3 regions of the Virgibacillus sp. CM-4 genome follow, and region 2 is predicted to be linked to each of the others. Evidence: riboswitches for the same ligand, from Rfam matches in the RefSeq annotation. Region 2 holds a riboswitch; each other region holds the start of a gene.
The links. Region 2 has a riboswitch for S-adenosylmethionine ahead of M948_RS28845 (PLP-dependent aspartate aminotransferase family protein). Riboswitches for the same ligand answer to the same signal wherever they lie in the genome.
Positions count from the first base shown of each region.

Region 1: another riboswitch for S-adenosylmethionine. It lies ahead of M948_RS30720 (methionine ABC transporter ATP-binding protein); the one in region 2 lies ahead of M948_RS28845 (PLP-dependent aspartate aminotransferase family protein).
Region 3: another riboswitch for S-adenosylmethionine. It lies ahead of M948_RS38005 (LLM class flavin-dependent oxidoreductase); the one in region 2 lies ahead of M948_RS28845 (PLP-dependent aspartate aminotransferase family protein).

Region 1 covers NZ_AUQA01000002.1:1,534,612-1,536,883, reverse strand. Annotated here, with positions in the region: gene M948_RS30725 (methionine ABC transporter permease) at 1-275, opposite strand, end outside; gene M948_RS30720 (methionine ABC transporter ATP-binding protein) at 265-1,296, opposite strand; SAM riboswitch class I at 1,360-1,463, opposite strand; SAM riboswitch class I at 1,602-1,707, opposite strand; gene M948_RS30715 (NAD(P)/FAD-dependent oxidoreductase) at 1,907-2,272, shown strand, end outside.
Region 2 covers NZ_AUQA01000002.1:1,137,779-1,140,050, forward strand. Annotated here, with positions in the region: gene rarD (EamA family transporter RarD) at 1-552, shown strand, start outside; SAM riboswitch class I at 630-751, shown strand; gene M948_RS28845 (PLP-dependent aspartate aminotransferase family protein) at 844-2,272, shown strand, end outside.
Region 3 covers NZ_AUQA01000006.1:929,392-931,663, forward strand. Annotated here, with positions in the region: gene M948_RS38000 (ATP-grasp domain-containing protein) at 1-343, opposite strand, end outside; gene M948_RS38005 (LLM class flavin-dependent oxidoreductase) at 357-1,409, opposite strand; SAM riboswitch class I at 1,497-1,615, opposite strand; partial or broken gene dacB (D-alanyl-D-alanine carboxypeptidase/D-alanyl-D-alanine-endopeptidase) at 1,684-2,272, opposite strand, start outside.

The sequences.
Region 1 (2,272 bases), 400 kb from region 2:
ATTGCTGCCGCAGTACCAATTGATGTGCCAACCACTAATCTGGTAAACGGAATGACAGCGACCATAAGTATAATGAATGGAATTGATCGAAAGATGTTTATAAATGCGTTCAAAACCGTAAAAACCACTTTATTCTCCCATAAATGTCCTTTCCTTGTTACCACTAATAGAATTCCTAATATAAGTCCTATCACAAAGGAGAAAAGTAAAGAAATACCAACCATTAGGATTGTCTCCCATAATGCTGCTACAATTTGTTGGTTATCAACTAACATCTGCTAACACTTCCTTTATCGTGACATCTTGTTGGTGAATATGCATGATCACTCGGTTAATTTCCTTTTCGTCTCCATCAAATTTGACAATTAAATTGCCAAAAGGAATACCTTGTAACTCCGTAATACTCCCAAATAAAACATTCACTTCGACAGCATACTGCTTAGCTATTTGCGATAGTAACGGAGCGCCTGCTGAAGATCCAACGAATACAATACGGTATATCTGATGTCGTTCGTCTTGTGCTTTTACGAGTTGATAAACCGATTCCGGTATCTCATCATGCATCACGGAACGTACAAAATTTTTGGCTATCTCTGTTCGAGGTTGGGAAAATACGTCAAATACAGAACCAGCTTCCACCACTTTTCCACTATCCAAAACGGCCACTTTATCGCAAATTTCCCTAATTACACCCATTTCATGAGTAATGATTAAAATCGTTAAATTATATTCTTCATTTACTTTCTTTAATAATTGCAATATCGACTTGGTTGTTTCTGGATCGAGTGCTGACGTTGCTTCATCACATAACAACACCTTTGGCTTTGTGGCTAATGCACGTGCAATTCCAACACGCTGTTTTTGCCCTCCTGATAACTGATCAGGATAACTATTTGCCTTATCCGCTAGTCCTACAAATGCCAATAAATCGTCAACTCGCTTTTTCACTTCATTTTTTGGGATATTAGCTAATAATAAAGGCATAGCCACATTGGTATACACCGTTTTCGAGTTTAATAGATTGAAATGTTGAAATATCATTCCAATGCTTCGTTTTGCTTCCCTTAATTCCTTTGCTGAAAGGTTGAGTATGTCCTGACCATCTACGATTACTTTCCCAGAAGTTGGTCGCTCCAATAGGTTTACACAGCGGATGAGAGAACTTTTTCCTGCGCCACTAAAACCAATCACACCATATATTTCTCCCTTTTCAATTTGTAAATTCACCTGATCCAATGCTTTTACTTGCTGTTCTTTGCCGTTATATATTTTTGTTACTTGATCAAACGTAATCATGCTGTCACTCCCCTTCTAAATAAAAAAGCCTCTTCATCAAAGAAGAGGCTATCCATTACCCTCTTCTTATCTTTCAAGCATCATTCGCTTGCTGGATTTGGCACAGTACTTAATCGTCCGCTGCCGAGGTTTCTTAGGGCCAGTCCCTCCACCTCTCTGGATAAGAAGTATTAAAATTTTATGAACATGTAAACATTTTGTGTTCACGATCGATCATACAATCCTTGATGAATCGGTTTTAAAGGTGTTTACAAAAGAAAAATCCCTCCTTTTAATCAAGAAGAGATTCCATATGTGGCGCTCTCTTCTTATTTTCCAAGCACAGTAGCTTGTTGGATTTGGCACAGTACTTTTAACAGTCCGCTGCCGAGGTTTCTTAGGGCCAATTCCCTCCACCTCTCTGAATAAGAAGTATTCGTTAATATAATTATGATGATTATTAGATTACTACGCTTCTTTCATTCTGTCAATCACTATTTTGAAAAAATTTTAAAATTTTCCGCTTTCCTTTATGTAATTTTACCTATCGTTTATTGCGTTCCTCTAAAATTTCTGTATAATAAAATTAGTGATAATGATTCTCATTATCATAAATGGAGGAGGTACTTATATGCGAAATTCAGATATAACAGATGTAACGATCGTTGGTGGCGGACCAGCAGGATTATATGCATCTTTTTATAGCGGCATGCGGGACTTATCCACTCGCATCATAGAATATCAACCGAAACTAGGTGGTAAAGTACATGTATATCCTGAAAAAATGATCTGGGATGTTGGCGGATTAACCCCAGTAACTGGAGCAACATTAATTGATCAAATGGCGGAACAAGCTGTGACTTTTGATCCAGAAATCGTTCTAAATGAGAAAGTCACAAAAATCGAAAAGAATGAAGATCAGTTATTTGTCCTTACGTCTAACTCTGGGAATCAATATGTAAGTAGAACCGTTATCCTCGCTGTTGGTGGTGGTATT
Region 2 (2,272 bases):
TTACTTGGTATTATTGTGTTAAAGGAATCTTTCAGTTCACGTCAGGTTCTCTCTATTATACTAGCAGCTATAGGAGTCATTTATTTAACATTTAGCTATGGAGTATTCCCTTGGGTATCATTGTTACTTGCAGTTAGTTTTGGACTCTATGGGTTGCTCAAAAAAAAGGTGGATATTGGTCCCATGATTGGGTTAACGATAGAAACAATGCTTATCGTACCAATTGCTGTTTTATATTTGGTGTTACTTCCGAATAACACTTTTCAATTTGTTTCATTCCTTTCAACTACGAATCTATTATTAATGGGTGCAGGAATTATGACTGCTGTACCTTTATTACTTTTTGCTAATGGTGCGAAACGAATATCCCTAGCAATGGTTGGCTTTTTGCAGTATATTGCACCAACGCTTATGTTATTTTTAGGTGTATTTTTATATAATGAAACATTTACTTCCGCACATCTGATTGCTTTCTTATTTATCTGGATTGCTTTAATCAACTTTATGTTGGCTAGTTATCAACGACCGATTAGAAGAAATGCGAAAATCTAAGATAGAAATTTCTCAAAACGAGTTGACAAGTAGAAGCGAATGCTTATATAATATTCAGTAATTTACTAATAAAACATCTCTTATCAAGAGTGGTGGAGGGAATAGGCCCTGTGAAGCCCGGCAACCTGGAAGTGATTCAAAAGATTACTCTTTCGGTGCTAAATCCTACAGATCAAATCTGTGATCTGGAAGATAAGAGGAGGAACGGATAAACCCAAGCCCTCTTCTTAAGAAGAGGGCTTTTTCATTCTTCCTCTTCCTCCAGACCCAAATTTCAAGGAGGATTATTACATGGTAAAATTTAATCAACAAAATCCAGAAACAATATTATTGCATGGCGGGCAGGTGCCTGACCCTAGCACTGGTTCTAGAGCAGTACCAATCTATCAAACAACTTCTTATGTGTTCCGAGATACCGAACATGCGCAAAACCTGTTTGGTTTAACAGAACCTGGTAACATCTATACACGAATAGGAAACCCCACTGTAGATGCATTCGAACAGCGAATTGCAGCACTTGAAGATGGTGTCGCAGCTGTAGCCACTGCTTCCGGGATGGCAGCCATTACCTTTGCAATACTTAATGTTGCTAGTGCAGGTGACGAAATTGTAGCAGATAGTAATCTTTATGGAGGGACCTATAACTTATTTGCAAATACGCTTCCTCGATATGGCATAACCGTAAAATTTGTTGATGGCACAAATAAATCTGAAGTTGAAGCTGCCATTACAGAAAGGACAAAGGCTGTATTTGGAGAAATCATTACCAATCCAAGCTTACAGGTGTTTGATATAGAAGAAGTGGCCGGAATTGCACATGCAAATGATATTCCATTAATCATTGATAATACGTTTGCACCATATATTGCTAAACCCTTAGCTTGGGGTGCAGATGTTGTAGTTCACTCTGCAACGAAGTGGATTGGAGGTCACGGAACCGCAATTGGTGGTGTAGTTGTTGATGGCGGGAGGTTTAATTGGAATAACTCAAAATTCCCTGGTTTCATCGAACCAGATGAAAGCTACAATGGACTTAAGTTTGTTGATGTTGGTCCCGCTGCATTCGCAACCAAGTTAAGAGTGCAATTACTACGCGATATAGGGGCGTGCATTAGTCCGCAGAACGCATTTTTATTGCTACAAGGATTAGAAACATTACATTTGCGGATTAGTCAGCACAATAAGAATGCGAAAGAGATTGCAGCTTTTTTAGAAGACCACCCTTCCATTGAATGGGTAAATTATCCGGGATTAGAAAAACACCCTTCCTATAGATTGACGAAAAAATATTTTAGCGAGGGAGCCGGATCAATTATTACCTTTGGTATCAAAGGTGGGCGGGAAGCTGGAAGAAAACTGATTGATTCCATTGAATTGTGGTCTCATGTAGCTAATGTAGGGGATGCAAAATCATTAATAATCCACCCTGCATCAACTACCCATCAACAGTTAACTGCTGAAGAATTAAAGGATAGTGGTGTCACAGAAGAGACGATCCGATTATCCATTGGTTTAGAGTCGATTCATGATTTACTCGCTACTTTAGATCAGGCAATCGCCACAGCCACTGGTCAAGAAGCAAGCCTTGTCACTAAGGAGGCAGATGCAATAAATTGGTTATTATCTTCCCCGTTTGAACGAACAGATGGTGACATACGCAAAAAGACAATTGCGGTGTATGGATTGGAGCAAGCTAATCAAGAGAAGTTAAATCAAATAA
Region 3 (2,272 bases), on a different contig from region 2:
CCACTGTTCTCGGCGTTCTCACTCCATATTTTTCCAATTCCAAATATTGTTGGACCTTACTTACTTCTAGCTGTAATGCTCGACTACCATTAATTACTGTTCTACCATGATACTCCAACCATGCTAACACTGCATTCGTCAATTCAGGAGCAAAACGATTCCCTCTTGTATGCGAAGAAGCACTCATTCGATTATAGAAAATTCCTTTAGGTGGTTCACTTAATAAATCGACCGTGCCATCATTCAGTAACCAGTCTTCATAAGGTAATCCCAATTCTTCTAATCTAGCAGTTAAATGGCTTGTCCATTCTGGATTTTCATGTAGGATATATATTTTACTCATTACATATCTTCCTTTATACCGTTGTTTGTTCTTTACGTAGTTGTTCGACTAAAGGCATAACTTGTTCAGAAAAACGTTTCATCTCTTCTAACTGCGGAGAGCATTGTAATAATAGCAAATCAACACCTGCCCTCTCATATTCGAGAATTCGTTCCGCTATTTGTTCTGGTGTTCCTATTAAATGTGGACGTAATCCTCGATTAGATACAGAATAATCCTTTAACTGAACAGCTTGTTCTAACTGTGATTTTGAAGTGAAATCTCCAAATCCACTATATCCACTTGTGTCTTTTACCATGGTGATTCGTTCTAATTCCGTAAGTGCTGCCGCTTCTGTTTCCCGACAAATTACATAAGCTGCCATTCCAAATGATCGAATCGGATCTTTATTTGCTTTCCTTCTACGTGATTTCATATCTTTAATTTTGTCAGCAACCTCTTCAACCGTGCCACCATGCATGACATAAGCATCACATAGTGTGGAAATTACCTGCTTACCCTTTTCAATTTCTCCCCCAGCGTATAACATGGGATTGGGGCGTTGCAGCGGCTTTGGTTCCAATTTTGTATCCTCAATTTGATAGTACCTTCCATGATAAGAAAAAGTGTCCTCTGTCCATAAACCTTTTAGTATATCGATAAATTCTGTTGTTCTTGCATACCGCTCATCATGTTCTGTAAAGTCTCCACCATACTGTTTAGCTTCTTCTTCCCACCAACCAGAGACAATATTAAGAGTAAATCGCCCATTGCTCATGCGATCGATATTTGCAGCCATTTTCGCAGTAACCGCTGGGTGGTGAAATACTGGACGCACAGCAGTCATAATTTCTATTTTATTCGTTACTGCTGCTAACCCAGCTGCAGTAGACCATGCTTCTAATGAATCTGCTTCTATTCCTTTTATATCATTTAAATAAAGTTCCGCAATTAGCGTTGTATCATATCCCCATTCCTCTGCCGCTTGAATAACTGTCTTCGCATATTCAAAGGTTGGCGGCATATGTTCATCATCTACATTACGTAACCATCCACCAAATATTGGTAACCAAAATCCATATTTCATTGACTCCACTCCCAGATGAATTTTTCCCAAAACAAAAAACTCTTTTCCGATAAGAAAAGAGTTTGAAATCTTGTTATTTCAGTTCTCTTCTTATCTTTCAAGTCACATGGACTTGATGGATTTGGCACAGTCTTTTTATAAATGGTTATAAAAACCTGTTGCCGAGGCTTCATGGGGCCATATCCCTCCACCTCTCTGGATAAGAACACAATATTTAATTCACTATATTAAGCCTATCGCAAATATGCTTATCTGTCAATTTTGATAACTCTTATCATTCGGAATGGATCATCATATCCAATAGTTGATTCTCCATTCGTTTTCCTTCTTCCTCATCTAATAAATTATTGAACATAATGGAAAATACAATTTTTTCTTTGTTCGCTTTTTCTGCATAACCGGATAAAGTACTAATGGTATATAAACTGCCTGTTTTGGCCTGAACCGGTAACCCATGCATACGGTGCTGTAAGGTACCACCAATGTCCCTTTCTGATTCCCCCGCAACTGGCAAGGCGTGAAAATAGGTTGAAAACCATTCCTTTTTTTGAATCACATATAGTAACCAGGAAATTTGGTTTGCTGGTATCAAATTCATATGAGATATTCCGGATCCGTCTCGCAACACAATCCTTTTGTCTCCATCCCAAAATTCACAAGTTGTTTTTCTAACACATTTAATCCTTTTTCCCAACTACCTTCCCCATACACCTGCTTGCCCATTTCCTTTATCAAGATTTCACCAATTGTATTGTTACTATGCTTCATAAATGGAACCATCAATTTCGATAAGGGGATAGAATAACAAAAATGCAATAACTTTGTATTGGTTGGTACTTTAGCTATCTCCCACCCTCCACTAT